Regions from separate parts of the Streptomyces sp. NPDC059743 genome, predicted to be linked through region 3. Evidence: riboswitches for the same ligand, from Rfam matches in the RefSeq annotation. Region 3 holds a riboswitch; each other region holds the start of a gene.
The links. A riboswitch is a leader RNA that binds a small molecule or an ion and turns the genes downstream of it on or off. The one in region 3 is predicted to bind cobalamin.

Region 1 (6,027 bases), on a different contig from region 3:
GGTACGGGCCGCGAGATCGGCGACGACCAGGACGACCGCTCCGCCCAGCGCCGCGACGGGCAGCAGCGCCCGGTGACCGGCGCCGACGGCCATCCGGGCGGCGTGCGGCGCCAGCAGCCCGATGAAGCCGACCGCGCCGCTCGCGGCCACCATCACGGCCGTGACCAGGGAGGCGAGGACGAAGACCGCGGCGCGGAAGCGCGAGGTGTCGAGACCGAGCACGGTCGCGCCCTCCTCGCCCGCCAGCAGCAGATCGAGCGGTCTGGCCAGCGCCATGAGCAGGGCGGTCCCGGCGGTGAGCGCGACGGCGGGCGGTACGAGCGTGGCCCAGCGGGCGCTGCCGAGGCCGCCCAGCGACCAGTACAGCGCCTCCTGGAAGTGCTCGGGCCTGGCGGAGACGACCAGGATGAGGGTGGTGAGCGCGGAGAGGATGTACGAGACGGCGACGCCCGCGAGCACGAGCCCGCCGCCGGTCATCGTGGAGCCGCGCCGGGCCAGCCCGTACACCAGCGCCAGCGCGAGGAGCGCGCCGGCGAAGGCGGCGGCCGGCATCGCGACGGTGGTGGTCACTCCGCCGCCGATGCCGAGGACCAGCACCAGCACGGCGCCGGTGGAGGCGCCGGAGGAGATGCCGAGCAGAAACGGATCGGCGAGCCGGTTGCGTACGAGCGCCTGGAGGACGGCGCCGACGACGGCGAGCCCGGCGCCGACGATCACACCGAGCAGCACTCTCGGCAGCCGTACGTCGAGCACGATGGTGCGGAACGGGCCGGGCTCCGCGCGGCCGGTCAGGATCGTGATCACCTGACCGGGCGGGATCCGTACGGAGCCGAGTGCGAGGCCCGCGACGACGGCGACGGCGAGCGCGGCGGCCAGGGAGCCGAGCACCAGGGTGCGGCGGAGCCGCCCGTGGGCACGGGCGGGCGCGGTGGCGCGTGTCATGGCGGCGCTTACTTCACGGACTCGGGATGGAGCTGGGCCGCGAGGCGTTCGACGGCGGCCGGTGCCCGTACGCCGAGGACCACGTCCGAGAGCGGCATGACGGCGAACCGCTGGTTCCTGATGGCCGGTATGTCCTTGAGGACCGGGTCCTCCAGCAGGCGCTTCTTCTTCTGTGCGACGGTGGTGGCGCCGTAGTCGTAGATGACGATGACCTCGGGCTCGCGCGCGACGACCTGTTCCCAGGTGGCGTCGCCGAAGGACTTGTCGAGGTCGGCGAAGACATTGCGCCCGCCGGCCAGCTCGATCAGCTCATTGCCGATGCCCTTGCCGCCCGCGGTGAAAGCGGTCTTGTCGCCGCTGTCGTAGACGAAGACGGAGAGCGGTGCGACGCCCTTCAGCTCGTCGGCGGTGGACGCGACGGTGGTGCGTGCGTCCGCGATCCACTGCTCGGCGCGGTCCTGGACGCCGAAGGTGCGGCCGGTCTCCTCGACCTCCCGGTAGACGTCGTCCATCGAGGTCGTGCCGTCCGCGCAGTTCTCCAGATTGAGCCGGGTGTTGATACCGGCCGCCTTGAGATCGTCGCGGCTGCGGCCGTCCTTGGCGTCGAAGGCGCTGGCGTATCCGCCGTAGACGAAGTCGGGATTCGCCGCGAGCAGTCTCTCCTTGGACGGATACTCCTCGGCGAGGACCGGGACGCTCTTGTACGCCTTCTCGTAGGCGGGCAGGATCCGGTCGTCCAGATAGGCGGTGCCGACCAGGGACTTCTCCAGGCCGAGCGCGAGCATGACCTCGGTGACGTGCTGGTTCATGGTGACCACACGCTTCGGCGGCGCCTGGTAGGTGGTCGTCACACCGCAGTTGGTGACGGTGTACGGAAAGCCGGGCGCGGCCTTCGCGGCGGGCCCGCCGTCCGCCGGCTCGGCGGCGTCCGTGGTGGTGCCACAGGCGGCGAGCGGGAGCAGTACGGCGATCGCGGCGGCGGATATGACGGCGGGCGTGAGCGCACGGCGGCGCCGGGACGGAACAGACACGGCTGGGCCTCCTCCGGGGGATTTCCGCGTCCCCTGGCTGGTGGGAGAAGGGCGGCAGGTCAGTTCCTGGCTGCCAAGCGGAGCTTGGTCACAGTGGCGGGACCGCGCCGGTTTCGCACCGGCTTCCTGGGTCCTGCCGCCCTGGTTCAGCCGTGAGTCTCTCAGACGATCTCGACGGGCTCCTCGGTGACCTCGCCGTCGACGATCCGGTACGAGCGGAACTGGAACGGGCCCGTGTCGTCCGTGTCCGCCGTCGAGACCAGCACATAGTGGGCGCCGGGCTCATTGGCGTAGGTGATGTCCGTACGGGACGGATAGGCCTCGGTCGCGGTGTGCGAGTGGTAGATGATCACCGGCTCCTCGTCGCGGTCGTCCATCTCGCGGTAGAGCTTGAGCAGATCCGCCGAGTCGAACTCGTAGAAGGTGGGCGAGCGTGCTGCGTTGAGCATGGGAATGAACCGCTCGGCCCGTCCGCTGCCCGCCGGGCCCGCGACCACTCCGCAGGCCTCGTCGGGATGGTCGGCTCGCGCGTGCGCGACGATCTGGTCGTGCAGGGCCTGGGTGATGGTGAGCATGAGGAGAATATAAACGGCCGCGCCGGACCGGAGACGGGCCGGTGCCGACGGGCCACGAAGGCCCTCGGATCAGTGAATCCGAGGGCCGACAGACGTACGGCCGCGGTATACGGGCCCGTACGCGCACGAGCCGAACCGTACGGTCAGGCTTGTACGGTCAGTCCGCCGCCGAGGCGTACTCCCGCTGGGCGCGCTCCGCGATCGCCGGGTCGCGCCGCTTCAGGAACTGCCAGCCGGCCGCCAGGCCCACCGCCCAGACCGCCGCCACATACAGACAGACCCGCGCGTCCTTGTCGTACGCGATCAGACAGGTGACGAGCGCCAGGAAGGCCACCGCGACCCAGCTGAAGAGCGCGCCGCCCGGCGCCGGGAAGGACGAGGCCGGCAGCCGGCCCGCCTCCACACCGCGGCGGTAGCGGATATGGCTGGCCAGAATCATCATCCAGGTCCAGATGCCGGCCGCGGTGGCCACGGAGGTCACATAGCCGAAGGCCTTCTCCGGGACGACATAGTTGAGGACCACACCGATGCCCATCAGCACGGCGGAGACGGTGATGCCGAGGGCCGGCGTCTTACGGGAGTTGAGCCTGCCGAAGACCGTGGGCGCCTCGCTGTTGGCGGCGAGGTCGCGCAGCATCCGGCCGGTGGAGTACATCCCGGAGTTGCAGGAGGAGAGCGCGGCGGTCAGTACGACGAAGTTGACGATGCCGGCCGCGAGCGGGATGCCCATCTTCTCGAAGGCGTGCACGAACGGGCTGTTGCCCGCGGAGAACTCGGTCCACTTGACGACGGCGAGGATGACGGAGAGCGCGCCGACATAGAAGACGATGATGCGCCAGGGCAGTGTGTTGATGGCCTTGGGCAGCGTCTTCTCGGGATTCTCGGACTCGCCCGCGGTCACACCGACCAGCTCGACGGCGAGATAGGCGAACATCACGCCCTGAAGAGTCATCAGGCTGGAGCCGATGCCGTTCGGGAAGATCCCGTCATGTGCCCAGAGGTTGGAGGCGGCGGCGGTCTCACCGGCGTCCGAGAAGCCGATGGTGAGGACGCCCAGACCGATGACGATCATGCCGATGATCGCGGTGACCTTGATCATCGAGAACCAGAACTCGACCTCGCCGAAGATCTTCACCGAGATCAGATTGACGCCGAAGAGGACCACCAGGAAGACCAGCGCGCTGACCCACTGAGGGATCTGCGGGAACCAGAAGTGGATGTAGATCGCGGCGGCGGTCAGCTCCGCCATCCCGGTGACGACCCACATCAGCCAGTACGTCCAGCCGGTGGCGAAGCCGAAGAACGGGCCGAGGAACTCACGGGCGTACTCCGCGAAGGAGCCCGAGACCGGCCGGTAGAGCAGCAGTTCGCCGAGCGCCCGCATGATGAAGAAGATCACGACGCCGGCGAGGGCGTACATGAGGATGATGCTGGGGCCCGCCTTGGCGATATTGGCTCCGGCGCCCATGAAGAGTCCGACACCGATCGCGCCGCCGATGGCGATCATCTGGACCTGGCGGCTGCCGAGTCCCCGTTCGTAGCCCTCTTCGGCCGGGCCGTCTCCGGTGGGTCCTGCCGTGGCGTGGTCACCGCCGTATTCCTTGTCGACCTGGGCAGAGGTCATGTCGTGCGCCCTTTCTCCATACCGATCAGCGCCGGACGTCGGCCGCGGACCGGTTCGTGATCCCCCCGGATACGGATGGAGTGCCGCCGGCGGTCGGCCGGCGAAGGCACCCCCGGGGACAGGGGTGGAGTCCCCGGGGGGCCGTGAAGATTTATCACGGCGACAGGGGTCACCGGCGGACGGTTCTGTGGCACAGCCCACAGGAAGAAGTGGAGGAATCAGGCCGCGAACCGCAAAGGTCGCCGGAGCGGTGACGTGATCGTTATGCCGAATTGAGCGTCAGTTGAGCGTACGGAAGAGGGCCGGACGGGGACCGCCGTATGACATCCCGGCGCCGCGGGCCCGGAAGATCCGGGCGGGCCGGTTCCTCGGTGTCACATCACCCGGACGGAGGAACGGGCGGCAGCCCCTCAAGGCATCAGGGCCCTCAAGGCATCGGGCCCTCAGGGCATCAGCGTTTCGACGAGCGACTCCTGGAGCGATCCGAGCCAGAGATACGCCATCACCATCGGCTTGCGCGGATCGGAGTCCGGCAGCCGGTACAGCTCGTCGCTCTCGTCCTCGTCCGTGACCTCCAGACGCGTACCGATCGTCAGCCGCAGATCGTTGAGCGCGCCGAGCCAGTGCAGACAGTCGTCGGGCGTCAGCTTGAGCACGGCGCCGCCCTCGCCCGCCGAGGCGAGCCCGTCCAGCGTACGGACCAGCGCCATCCCGTCCTCGCGCTTGCGGCCACGCAGATCGTTCTCCGTGAACCGTCTGAACTCGGCGGAGAACTCCTTGAGTTCGTCGTCGTCATCGCCGTACGCGTCCGGGAAGAGCCGGGCCAGCGCCGGATCCTCGGGCGGCTCGCTGGGGCCTTCGGCGAAGAGCGAGGCGAGCGGATCCTCGCCCTGGGCAGGCTCGTCACCGGGCCCGATCAGCTCCAGGAGCTGTACGGCCAGTGAGCGCAGGATCGAGATCTCGACCTCGTCGAGTGCGACGGCCGCGCCGCCGCCCGGGATCGCCTCGAACTGGCCGGCCATCAGATCCGGTCCTGGGAGAGAGTGGCCCAGAGCCCGAATCCGTGCATCGCCTGCACATCGCGCTCCATCTCCTCGCGGCTGCCGCTGGAGACGATCGCGCGGCCCTTGTGGTGGACGTCGAGCATCAGTCGGTGCGCCTTGTCCTTGGGGTAGCCGAAATAGGTCTGGAAGACGTAAGCCACATAACTCATGAGGTTGACGGGATCGTTGTGGACGATCGTCACCCACGGCACATCGGGTTCCGGGACGGCGAAGGTCTCCTCGGCCGATTCGGGGCGTTCGATCTCAGTGGGAGCAACACTCACGGTTCCGGACGACCTTCTTCTCTGCCGGGCTTCTCTGCCGGGTCATGGCTCTGCCACGTCACAGCGTCACATGACCCATGCTGCCACCAGGGACGGCGTGTCGCACAAACGGCCACGCAGAAATCGTCACTCTGACGAGAGGGCAGGGTAGAATTCTTGTTATGAACACAGCGGATCTTGGACTGCCGGTCGATGTCCCGTCGACCGCGCTCTTCACCGATCAGTATGAGCTGACGATGCTCCGAGCGGCTCTCCAGGCCGGTACGGCCGACCGCCGTTCGGTCTTCGAGGTCTTCACCCGGCGGCTGCCCGAGGGCCGCCGCTACGGAGTGGTGGCGGGCACCGGACGGGTCCTGGACGCCGTGGAGAACTTCCGCTTCGACACGGACGTCCTCGGCTTCCTGCGGGCCAACCGGATCGTCGACGAGGAGACGCTCGGCTGGCTCGCCTCGTACCGCTTCGGCGGCGACATCTGGGGCTATCCCGAGGGCGAGGTCTACTTCCCGGGCTCACCGATCCTGCGGGTGG
Region 2 (6,027 bases), on a different contig from region 3:
CGTCGCGAAGAACGCGACCAGCCGGCCGATCATGTGCTGCTCGGCGGGCGAGAGCTTGGCGAGATCGGCGACATCGGAGTGCAGATCGACCTCCTCCACCGTCCAGGTGTTCTTGATCGCGTCGCGGTAGCGCTCGTAGAAGTCCGGGTAGCGCATGGGCCTCAGCGTCAGCTCGAAGCCCGGGTCCAGGAGGTTCTTCGTCCGGGCAGTCATCACTGGCACGCCTCGCAGGACTCGGGATTCTCCAGGGAGCAGGCGACGGCGTCCGGCGGTGGCGCCTGTACGGGTACAGGTACGGGTACGGGAGCGTGGCCCGCCGCCCGCGCGATCCTTGTCGCCGGGCGCGAGCGCAGGTAGTACGTCGTCTTGAGGCCCTTCTTCCAGGCGTACGCGTACATCGAGCTCAGCTTGCCGATGGTCGGCGTCTCCAGGAACAGGTTGAGCGACTGGCTCTGGTCCAGGAACGGCGTACGCGCCGCCGCCATGTCGATCAGTCCGCGCTGCGGGATCTCCCACGCCGTGCGGTACAGATCGCGGACCTCCGCCGGGATCCAGCCGAAGCCCGCCACCGAGCCGTTGGACTCGCGCAGCGCCTCGCGCGAGCGCGCGTCCCAGACGCCCAGCCGCTTCAGATCCGCCACCAGATACGAGTTGACCTGGAGGAACTCACCCGACAGCGTCTCGCGCTTGAAGAGATTGGAGACCTGCGGCTCGATGCACTCGTACACACCGGCGATCGAGGCGATGGTCGCCGTCGGCGCGATCGCCAGGAGCAGGGAGTTCCGCATCCCGGTCGCGGCGATACGGGCACGCAGTGCCGCCCAGCGCTCCGGCCAGGCCGGCTCGATGCCGTAGTGGTCCGGGTGCAGTACGCCACGGGCCGCGCGCGTACGGGACCAGGCGGGCAGCGGGCCGTTGCGCTCAGCGAGGTCGCAGGACGCCTCGTACGCGGCGAGCATGATGCGTTCGGCGATCCTGGTGGAGAGCGCGGCGGCCTCGGGCGAGTCGAAGGGCAGCCGCATCTTGAAGAAGACGTCCTGGAGGCCCATCACGCCCAGGCCCACCGGACGCCATTTCGCGTTCGAGTTCGCGGCCTGCTCGGTCGGGTAGTAGTTGATGTCCACCACCCGGTCGAGGAAGGTCACGGCCGTACGGACGGTCTCGTCGAGCCGCTCCCAGTCGATCCCGGCGCCGATCCCGCTGTGGGACTCACCGTCGGTCCCGCCGTCGGTCCCGCCCGGCTCCCGCACGAACGCCGCCAGGTTGACCGAGCCCAGATTGCACACCGCCGTCTCGCCGTCGTCGGTCACCTCCAGGATCTCCGTACAGAGATTGGAGGAGTGGACGACCGCGCCGGGCTCGGCGGTCTGGTTGGCCGTACGGTTCGAGGCGTCCTTGAAGGTCATCCAGCCGTTGCCGGTCTGGGCGAGCGTACGCATCATCCTGCCGTACAGCTCCCGCGCCGGGAGGCTTCTGCGGGCCAGGCCCGCCGCCTCCGCGGCCCGGTACGCCGCGTCGAACTCGTCGCCCCAGAGATCGACCAGTTCCGGTACGTCGACGGGCGAGAAGAGCGACCACTCGCCGTCCGCCTCGACGCGGCGCATGAACTCGTCCGGAATCCAGTGCGCGAGATTCAGATTGTGCGTACGCCGGGCGTCCTCACCGGTGTTGTCGCGCAGTTCGAGGAACTCCTCCAGATCCGCGTGCCAGGTCTCCAGATAGACACAGGCCGCGCCCTTGCGCCGGCCGCCCTGGTTGACCGCGGCCACCGAGGAGTCGAGCGTGCGCAGGAACGGGACGATGCCGTTGGAGTGCCCGTTGGTGCCGCGGATCAGTGAACCGCGCGAGCGGATACGGGAGTACGAGAGGCCGATGCCGCCCGCGTGCTTGGAGAGCCTGGCCACCTGGTGGTAGCGGTCGTAGATGGAGTCCAGCTCGTCGCGCGGCGAGTCCAGCAGATAGCAGGAGGACATCTGAGGATGGCGGGTGCCGGAGTTGAAGAGCGTCGGCGAGGACGGCAGATACTCCAGCCGGCTCATCAGCCGGTACAGCGCGGCGACCTCCTCCAGCGCGCGCACGCTCTCGTCCTCGGCGAGGCCGGACGCCACGCGCAGCAGGAAGTGCTGCGGAGTCTCGATCACCTGACGGGTCAGCGGATGGCGGAGCAGATAGCGGCTGTGGAGCGTACGGAGCCCGAAGTAGCCGAAGCGGTCGTCGGCGGCCAGATCGATCAGCCGGTCGAGGCGGTCGGCGTGGCGCGTGACGAACGCGGCCGTACGGTCGGCGATCAGGCCCTCGCGGAGGCCGGTCGCGACCGACGCCGAGAACGACACCGCGCCCTGGCCCGCGGCCTCGTCGGCGATGGCGCGGGTGAGCAGCCGGGCGGCGAGCCGGGAGTACGCCGGGTCCTCGGAGATCAGCCCTGCCGCCGCCTCGGTGGCGAGCCCGCGCAGCTCGGCCTCGTCCGACGAGGCGTTACGGCCGCGCAGCGCGGCGGCGGCGACTCTGCCGGGATCGGTGTCGGGCAGATCGGCGGTCAGCTCCGTCAAGGTCCGCAGCAAAGCGGTCCCGGTGCCGTCCGTCGACCTGGTGCCGTCCGTCTGCCCGGGGCTGTCCGCCGGTCCGGAGGTCCCGGAGGCGGCTGAAGCCGGTTCGGCTGGCGCGATGGTCACGTGGTGCTCTCCCTCGCTCGGCTCCGGGCCTGTCGCGAGGGATACGGGGGCGCGCACAGCCGTACGGCCCTTTCCAGGGCAGCGCGGAGCACGGCGTCCACCGGCCCATCCGCGAGGCCCGGACGTCTCGGCGCCCGGATCGGTCGAACCGGACGCACCGTCGGCAGGTGTTCGGACTCCTGGACATGACAAAGCACGCCACAGCACACCGTTGCGGGACAGTTCCGGATTCGCACCGGATTCCCCTGCGTCGACAGCGAGGTCGAGCATACATCTGGTGGCCGCTCGCCGTGCCACCCCCCAGATGTAGTGTCCTGCGCGGTCAGTCGCCTCTGGGTATACCGCCGTCGGTGACGCCGTCGAGTTCCAGGGCGTACGCGAGCAGTGGGAGTCCCGGGAGCGGTTCCCAGTCCCGCTCGGGGCTTCTGACAAAGCCCAGGCGCTCATAGATCCGGTGGGCCCGCCGCATGGTCGGCTGCGTCGACAGGACGATCCGTATACAGCCCTCCGTCTCCTGCGCGCGTGCCACACAGGCGCGGACGAGCGCCTCGCCCACGCCTCTGCCCCGGGCCGCCCGGTCGACCGCCAGCATCCGGAACTCGGTCTCGCCGTCCCGCGCTATGTCCGCCCACGGCCCGCCGGCCGGGACATAGGTGACTCCGCCCAGCACCGTGCCGTCCGGGTCCACGGCGGCCAGCACCTCCGCCTCGGCGGCACGCGTGGCCACATCCCGCAGCGTGGGCAGATACGGGTCGTCCTCGCCGAAGTCCAGGTGCCCGTCCACCAGATACGCTTGCGCGGTGATCTCGCCGAGCCGCTCGTACTCGCCGGGCTCGGCCTCCCTGATCGTGAAGTCCATGAACCGAGTGTGCGCCATGGGTACGACAACGGGCCGCCGCGGCCTCCTCACCAGCAAGGAAGCCACAGCGGCCCGAAGCCACAGCGGCCCGAAGCCACAGCGGCCCGAAGCCACAGCGGCCCGTTCGCGACCTGACCTTGGGAAGTCAGCGCACCGCTTCGCCCGACGTCGCCGTCGGCAGTTCCACCCGTACGTCGTCCGAATCGCCCGCGTCCGCCGTGTAGTCGGACGGGCTGGTCTCGTCCACGCCCTCGGGCGCCTTGAGCGCCCGCATGACGAAGGTCAGCACCACCGTCACCACCACATTCAGCACAAACGCGGTGAGGCCGATGTAGCCGATCTCGCCGAGTCCCGGGATCTCCGCCGACGAGCCGCCGAAGTGCTTCTGCGTGGGGCTCGCGACGCCGTACGCCGCGGCCGTGCCGTACACCATGCCGACGCCCCAGCCCACGAGCAGCGCCCAGCGGTGGAACCAGCGGGTGAAGAGCCCGCCGACCAGGGCCGGCATCGTCTGGAGGATCCAGATCCCGCCCAGGAGCTGGAAGTTGATCGCCACCGTCTTGTCCATGGAGAGGACGAAGACCAGCGCGCCCACCTTCACCAGCAGCGAGACGATTTTCGAGACCTTGGTCTCCTGCGCCGGTGTCGCGTCCGGCTTGATGAAGTCCTTGTAGATATTGCGGGTGAAGAGATTGGCCGCCGCGATGGACATGATCGCGGCCGGCACCAGCGCGCCGATACCGATGGCGGCGAAGGCGACGCCCGCGAACCAGTCGGGGAACATGGTCTCGAAGAGCTGCGGGATCGCGAGCTGTCCGTTGTCGACCTTGATGCCGGCGGCGATCGCCATGAAGCCGAGCAGCGCCAGCAGACCCAGCATCAGCGAATACAGCGGCAGGATCGTGGTGTTGCGGCGGATCACATCGCGGCTCCTGCTGGAGAGCGTCGCCGTGATGGAGTGCGGATACATGAAGAGCGCGAGCGCGGAACCGAGCGCCAGCGTGGCGTAGCCCCACTGCCCGGCGTCGCCCGGTACGAGCGCGCCGCGCGGCGCGCCGGTCACCTCATTGGGCTGTGCGAACGCCTCGCCCGCCTTGGCGAAGATGTCGTCGAAGCCGCCCAGCTTGATCGGGATGTAGATGATCGCCACCACGATCACCAGATAGATCAGCGTGTCCTTGACGAAGGCGATCAGCGCGGGCGCGCGCAGTCCGGACGAGTAGGTGTACGCAGCGAGCACACCGAAGGCGATGAGCAGCGGGAGGTCCTTGATGAACCAGTGGGTGCCCTCACCGCCCCCGACGCCCATGACATCCAGCACCGCCTGGATACCCACGAGTTGGAGCGCGATATACGGCATCGTGGCGAGGATGCCGGTGACGGCGACCGCCAGCGAGAGGCCCTTGGAACCGAAGCGTCCCCGGACGAAGTCCGAGGTGGTGACGTATCCGTGCTTGTGCGACACCGACCAGAGCCGCGGCAGGAAGGTGAAGATCAGCGGATAGATGAGAATGGTGTACGGCACGGCGAAGAAGCCGGCCGCGCCCGCCGCGTAGATCGCCGCCGGGACGGCCACGAAGGTGTACGCCGTATAGAGGTCGCCGCCGAGCAGGAACCAGGTGACCCAGGTGCCGAACGACCGGCCGCCGAGGCCCCATTCGTCCAGGCTGTGCTCGTTCTCGGCCTTGCGCCAGCGGGTGGCGAGGAAGCCCATGACCGTGACGGCCAGGAAGAAGAAGATGAAGACGGTGAGCGCGACACCGTTCACGCCGTCGGTCATCGCGACGCACCTCCCTTGCGGGCACTGCCGGCGCCGCGGGCGCGCTGGTCACGCTGCCAGAGTTGGTAGGCGATCATGGTCAGCGCTGTCGAGATCAGCACCCAGGCCATCTGGTACCAGTAGAAGAACGGGATGCCGATGAAGGCCGGATCGGTCTTCGCGTAGGAGCTCACCCAGAGCAGGGCCACGAAGGGCGCGAGGAGACAGAGCGCTATCACCACCCGTAAGGGAGTGACCGTCGGAGCCGGAGGTCGTGTCGTGGGCGGCTTCTCTTCCTGGACTTCTGACACAGCGGATCTGTCCCCTCACTGATCGCCATTGACGAGTGCGCAGGAAATCTACGGCAATGGCATCAGCGGCGGGTAGGCCCGGAACTGTGAAGGACTGGGAGGTGAACGCGGCGGAACCGGGCCCGTGGGCCCGGTTCCTGACCGTACGTCCGGTCGTGCACCACTTCTCAGCGGGCCGGGCGCTTCAGCCGTGCCACGAACTTGTAGCGGTCGCCGCGGTAGACCGAGCGCACCCACTCCACCGGCTCGCCGGCGGCGTCCAGTGAGTGCCGCGAGAGCATCAGCATCGGCAGACCTACATCCGTGCCGAGCAGCCCGGCCTCGCGCGGTGTGGCCAGCGAGGTCTCGATCGTCTCCTCGGCCTCGGCGAGATGGACGTCGTACACCTCGGCCAACGCCGTGTAAAGAGAGGTGTACTTGACGAGT
Region 3 (6,027 bases):
CCGTACCGAGACATTGCCCGAGGTGCCGACGACCAGTCCCTCGGAAGCCGTTCTGCGGGCGGTGTTCACCAGGTCCCGCCAGGCCCGGTCGATCGCGTCCTGATTCTCCTGATCGGTCATACCGTGATCCTGCCAGGAGTGCCCGGCGGCCCGTACGCCTGTTCTCCGGATCATCCGAACAGAATCACGCGGCGTCAGTTCGAGACACCACGAATACCTGTTCAGTTCATCTCCCGTTCACCATGACTCCCTACGTTCACCGAGGCCCCCTACGTCGAACGATTGCCTGGGTAAATGGAACACCTCACACTGCTGCTCGCGATCGTGATCGTGACGGCGCTCGTGTTCGATTTCACAAACGGTTTCCATGACACCGCCAACGCGATGGCGACGACCATCTCGACCGGCGCCCTGAAGCCCAAGACCGCGGTGGCCATGTCCGCCGTGCTGAATCTGGCCGGCGCGTTCCTCTCCGTGGAGGTCGCCAGAACGATCTCCGGCGGGCTGATCAACGAGAACGGCATCCGGACCGAAGTGATCTTCGCGGCGCTCGTCGGCGCCATCCTCTGGAATCTGCTCACCTGGCTGGTCGGTCTGCCGTCGAGCTCCTCCCACGCCCTCTTCGGCGGACTGATCGGCGCCACGCTGATGTCCGTCGGCACCTCCGGAGTCAACGGCGGTGTTGTCATCACCAAGGTGCTGATCCCGGCGCTCGCCGCGCCGGTCGTCGCCGGTCTCGCGGCGCTGCTGGCCACCGGACTGACGTACCGTATCGGCCGCCGTACGGACGACAAGGCCACCGCCAAGGGCTACCGCGCGGGACAGATCGCCTCCGCCGGTCTGGTCTCCCTGGCGCACGGCACCAATGACGCGCAGAAGACCATGGGCGTCATCACGCTCGCGCTCGTCACCGGCGGTGTCCTCGCGCCCGGCTCCAATCCGCCGCTGTGGGTCATCGTCTCGGCGGGCACGGCGATCGCGCTCGGCACCTATCTCGGTGGCTGGCGGATCATCCGCACCATGGGCACCGGGCTCACCGAGCTGAGGCCGCAGCAGGGCTTCGCCGCCCAGACCAGTGCCGCGACCGTCATCCTGGCCTCCTCGCACCTCGGTTTCTCGCTCTCCACCACCCAGTCCTGCTCCGGCGCCGTGATGGGCGCGGGACTCGGCCGTAAGGGCGGTGTGGTCCGCTGGTCGACCGCCACGCGGATGTTCATCGCCTGGGGACTGACGCTGCCCGCCGCGGGTCTGGTCGCGGCCTGCGCGGAGTTCCTGACCGGCCAGGGCAGTTGGGGCGTCGCGGTGGTCGCCGCGCTGCTCCTCGCGTGCTCCGGCGCGATCTGGCTCGCCTCGCGCCGCCGCCCGGTCGACCACACCAATGTCACCGACGCCGACGAGGCCGGATTCCCGGGTGGAGAGCCCGCCGGTGTCCTGGCCAACGGCATCACGGCCGGTGCGACGCAGGATCTGTCGACCACCATTCCGTCCCCACCGGGCAGCGCCGGTGAGCCGGCCCGAACCGCCACGGTCTGAATCACCCACCGCCCGAACCGCCACGGTCTCAAGGAAGAGCGAGCGAACGTATGAACATCGACTGGGCAGCGCTGGGTTCCGTCTTCGGAGTCAGCCTCGTGGTGACCGTCGCCCTGGTGGGCTTGTTCACCCTGGGCGTCGTCGGTCTCGCCAAGCAGGAGTCCGCCGGCGGGCAGGGCGGCGTTACGGGCCCGGCGGCTCTGGCGCGCACGGGCGCGTACGCCTGCTTCGCCCTGTGCGCGGCGGCCGTGGCGTACGGGATCTGGCTGATCGTCGCGTGACGCACGCCTCACCCTGTCCCGTCGCAGGTCAGCGATGAGTTGACGGGTGTTCGCGGGCGTGGTGGACTGCCGGGGCCATTACGGCGGCAGAAGAGGAAGCCGGTGCGAATCCGGCGCGGTCCCGCCACTGTCACCGGGAGTTGTCTCCCGGGAGCCAGGAACTCTCGCCGCCGCACCACGTCGAGCCGGGGCGCGGACCCTGAGTGAGGACATTTCGCCATGCCTGGCAGCGGTTCGGCCGTCGTGCGCGGCGGCGGTTCGGCCGCCGGACGGATCTTCGCGTACGGCGCGGCCCTGGGACTGCTGGGCGACCGGGTGTTCGCCGATCCGCGCCGAGGGCATCCGGTGGCCGCGTTCGGCCGGGCGGCGGGCGCCGTCGAGCGGGCGCTGTGGCACGACCACCGCGGCTGGGGCGCGCTGCACACGCTGGTATGCGCCGGAGGCGCCGTCGGCCTCGCGGTCGTCGCCGCCCGCAGTACACAGGCGGTACGGATCACGCGGACCGTACGGGTCGCGCAGGGCGTACGGGCCACGCGGGCCGTTCCGGGCGTACGTGCCGTACGGGAAAGCCGTGCCGCTTCCGTCGCACTGACCGCTCTGGCCACCTGGTCCGTCGTCGGCGGCACCTCGCTCGGCCGGGAGGCACGCGCCATCGGCGCCGCGCTCACCGCCGGAGACATTGAGCTGGCCAGGGAGCGGCTGCCACGGCTGTGCGGGCGCGATCCGCAGGCGCTGGACGGACAGCAGCTCGCCCGTGCCGTCGTGGAGTCCGTCGCCGAGAACACCTCGGACGCCGTCGTCGGCGCGCTGGTGTGGGGAGCGATCGCGGGCGTGCCCGGTCTCGTGGGATTCCGGGCCGTGAACACCCTGGACGCGATGGTGGGTCACAAGTCCGCCCGCTACCGCAGATTCGGCTGGGCGTCGGCCCGGCTGGACGATCTGGCCGGCTGGCCCGGAGCCCGGCTGACCGCCGCGCTGGCGGCGGTGGCGGGCGACGATCCGCGCGCGGCCCTGCGGGCGGTACGGCAGGACGCGCGGAAGCATCCGAGTCCCAACGCGGGCCCGGTGGAGGCGTCGTTCGCGGGCGCGCTGGGCGTACGGCTCGGCGGGACGCTCACGTACGGCGGACGGGTGGAGCACCGGCCCGTACTGAACGGCGAAGGGCGGCCCGTGGAGACGGCGGACATCGAACGGGCCGTACGGCTGTCGCGCCGGGTGAGCGGATACGCCCTCGCGGTCTGTGTCGCCGGCCGGTTCGCGTACGGCGCGATACGCCGCCGTACGGCCGAGACAGGCCGTCGTACGGCGGAGACCGGAAGGGGACGCGAATGAGCGGGCGCGGCGGAGGCCTGCTGGTGGCCGGGACCACCTCGGACGCGGGCAAGAGCGTCGTCACGGCCGGGATCTGCCGTTGGCTGGTACGCCGTGGAGTGAAGGTCGCGCCCTTCAAAGGGCAGAACATGTCGCTGAATTCGTTCGTGACGCGCGAGGGCGCGGAGATCGGACGGGCGCAGGCGATGCAGGCCCAGGCGGCCCGGGTGGAGCCGACCGCGCTGATGAATCCCGTCCTGCTGAAGCCCGGCGGCGACCGCAGCAGCCAGGTGGTGCTGATGGGACGGCCGGTGGGCGAGCTGAGCGCCAAGGGATTCTTCGGCAGCTCCGAGAACTCCGGGAGCGCGCTGCGCGGCGGACGCCGGGAGGCCCTGCTCGGCCCGGTCCTGGAGTGTCTGGAGGAGCTGCGCGCCACCCATGACGCCGTGATCTGCGAGGGCGCGGGCAGCCCGGCCGAGATCAATCTGCGCCGTACCGACATCGTCAACATGGGAATCGCACGCGCCGCGCGGCTGCCGGTGGTGGTGGTCGGCGACATCGACCGCGGCGGAGTCTTCGCCTCGTTCTTCGGTACGACCGCGCTGCTGAGCCCGCAGGACCAGGAGCTGATCGCGGGCTATCTCGTCAACAAGTTCCGCGGCGATGTGTCCCTGCTGGAGCCCGGTCTTGAGATGCTGCGCGGCCTGACCGGCCGGGCGACGCTCGGAGTGCTGCCCTGGCGGCACGGGCTGGGCATCGACGAGGAGGACGGACTGCGTATCTCGCTGCGCGGCGCCGTGCGCGAGTCCCTGGTGGCCCGCCCGTACGGCGAGGAGGTGCTGCGGATCGCGGTCTGCGCCGTACCGCTGATGTCCAACTTCACCGATGTGGACGCGCTCGCGGCCGAACCGGGCGTCGTCGTACGGTTCGTGGACCGTCCCGAGGAGCTGGCCGACGCCGATCTCGTGGTGGTGCCCGGCACGCGCGGCACGGTGAAGGCGCTGGCATGGCTGCGGGAGCGCGGGCTCGCCGACGCGCTCGCGCGCCGGGCCGCCGAGGGCCGTCCCGTGCTCGGGATCTGCGGCGGCTATCAGATCCTCGGCGAGCACATCGAGGACGAGGTGGAGTCACGGGCGGGCGCCGTGGCCGGGCTCGGGCTGCTGCCCGTACGGGTGCGGTTCGCCCGTGAGAAGACCTTGGCCAGACCGTCCGGGACGGCCCTGGGCGAGGCGGTGGACGGGTACGAGATCCATCACGGTGTCGCCGAGGTGCGAGGCGGCGACGCCTTTGTCTCCGACGCGGACGGACGGCCGCTGGACGGCTGCCGGGTGGGCGCGGTCCAGGGCACGCACTGGCATGGAGCGCTGGAGAGCGACGCGTTCCGGCGGCGCTTCCTTACGGAGGTGGCACGGGCGGCGGGCCGGCGTTTCGTTCCCGCGCCCGACACGAGCTTCGGCGCGCTGCGCGAGGAACAGCTCGACCTTCTCGGTGACCTCATCGAGGAGCACGCGGACACGGACGCGCTGCTGCGGCTGATCGAGGACGGCGCGCCGGCCGGACTGCCCTTCATTCCCCCGGGAGCACCGTGACCACCGACGCCGTACGGACCACCGACGCCGTACTCGAAGACGCCATGGCCGCATTCGAAGGCGCCGTACTCGAAGGAGCGATCAGCATATGAGCACCCCATATCCGTTCACCGCCATCGTGGGGATGGACGATCTGCGGCTGGGCCTGCTGCTCAACGCGGTCAGTCCGGCGGTCGGCGGAGTCCTCGTACGCGGCGAGAAGGGCACGGCGAAGTCCACGGCCGTACGGGCCCTTTCCGCTCTGCTGCCCGAGCTGGCGGTGGTCGCCGGATGCCGCTTCGGCTGCGATCCCGCCGCGCCCGATCCGCACTGTCCGGACGGACCGCACGGGAGCGGCCCGGGCGTCTCCAGGCCGCCGCGCATGGTCGAACTGCCCGTCGGCGCCTCCGAGGACCGGCTCGTCGGCGCGCTGGACATCGAACGGGCGCTGTCGGAGGGCGTGAAGGCCTTCGAGCCCGGGCTGCTCGCGGACGCGCACCGAGGCGTGCTGTATGTCGACGAGGTCAACCTGCTGCACGACCATCTGGTCGACCTGCTGCTGGACGCCGCCGCCATGGGCGCCTCGTACGTGGAGCGCGAGGGCGTCTCCGTACGGCATGCCGCGCGCTTTCTGCTCGTCGGGACGATGAATCCCGAAGAGGGCGAGCTGCGGCCTCAGTTGCTCGACCGCTTCGGGCTCACCGTGGAGGTCGCGGCCTCGCGGGAGCCGGAGCGGCGGGTGGAGGTCGTACGGCGGCGGCTCGCGTACGACGACGATCCGGCCGCCTTCGCCGCGCGCTGGGCCGACGAGGAGAGCGCGCTGCGGGCACGGATCGTCGCGGCCCGCGCGCTGCTGCCCGAGGTACGGCTCGGCGATGCCGCGCTGCTCCAGATCGCCGCGACCTGTGCCGCCTTCGAGGTGGACGGGATGCGCGCGGACATCGTGATGGCGAGGACCGCGACGGCGCTGGCCGCGTGGGACGGGCGCACGGACGTACGCGCCGAGGACGTACGGCAGGCCGCGCTGCTGGCGCTGCCGCACCGGCGGCGCCGTAATCCGTTCGACGCGCCGGGCCTGGACGAGGACAGGCTGGACGACACGCTGGAACGGTTCAAGGGCGAGGACGACGACGATCCGGACGGCGGTGGAGACGGCGGGGACGGCGGCGGTTCCGGTGGCCCCGACGGGCCCGGTGGTGGTGGCATTCCGCCACAGGGCGGTCCCGAAGGGCCCGAAGCGTCCGACACGCCGCGGGAGTCCGAGGCGGGACGGGACGACACGCCCGTGGAACCGGAGTCCGAGCCGGAGCCGGAGCCGACGAGCGGGCCCGGGA

Region 1: it holds a riboswitch for cobalamin, as region 3 does, so the genes downstream of both, ACFV6H_RS30165 (ABC transporter substrate-binding protein) here and ACFV6H_RS14295 (cobalamin biosynthesis protein) in region 3, are expected to answer to the same signal.
Region 2: it holds a riboswitch for cobalamin, as region 3 does, so the genes downstream of both, ACFV6H_RS00340 (ribonucleoside-diphosphate reductase subunit alpha) here and ACFV6H_RS14295 (cobalamin biosynthesis protein) in region 3, are expected to answer to the same signal.

What each region holds. Positions count from the first base shown of each region.
Region 1 is NZ_JBHWGS010000019.1:111,351-117,377, reverse strand. It holds gene ACFV6H_RS30170 (FecCD family ABC transporter permease) at 1-942, opposite strand, end outside; gene ACFV6H_RS30165 (ABC transporter substrate-binding protein) at 951-1,973, opposite strand; cobalamin riboswitch at 2,013-2,133, opposite strand; gene ACFV6H_RS30160 (Mov34/MPN/PAD-1 family protein) at 2,135-2,548, opposite strand; gene ACFV6H_RS30155 (amino acid permease) at 2,706-4,172, opposite strand; gene ACFV6H_RS30150 (DUF2017 domain-containing protein) at 4,616-5,194, opposite strand; gene clpS (ATP-dependent Clp protease adapter ClpS) at 5,194-5,499, opposite strand; gene ACFV6H_RS30140 (nicotinate phosphoribosyltransferase) at 5,661-6,027, shown strand, end outside.
Region 2 is NZ_JBHWGS010000001.1:72,399-78,425, forward strand. It holds gene ACFV6H_RS00335 (ribonucleotide-diphosphate reductase subunit beta) at 1-213, opposite strand, end outside; gene ACFV6H_RS00340 (ribonucleoside-diphosphate reductase subunit alpha) at 213-2,672, opposite strand; cobalamin riboswitch at 2,817-2,959, opposite strand; gene ACFV6H_RS00345 (GNAT family N-acetyltransferase) at 2,995-3,531, opposite strand; gene mctP (monocarboxylate uptake permease MctP) at 3,677-5,311, opposite strand; gene ACFV6H_RS00355 (DUF3311 domain-containing protein) at 5,308-5,601, opposite strand; gene ACFV6H_RS00360 (GntR family transcriptional regulator) at 5,769-6,027, opposite strand, start outside.
Region 3 is NZ_JBHWGS010000006.1:390,212-396,238, reverse strand. It holds gene ACFV6H_RS14310 (class II aldolase/adducin family protein) at 1-120, opposite strand, end outside; gene ACFV6H_RS14305 (anion permease) at 295-1,533, shown strand; gene ACFV6H_RS14300 (hypothetical protein) at 1,584-1,814, shown strand; cobalamin riboswitch at 1,860-2,001, shown strand; gene ACFV6H_RS14295 (cobalamin biosynthesis protein) at 2,034-3,146, shown strand; gene ACFV6H_RS14290 (cobyric acid synthase) at 3,143-4,714, shown strand; gene ACFV6H_RS14285 (putative cobaltochelatase) at 4,803-6,027, shown strand, end outside.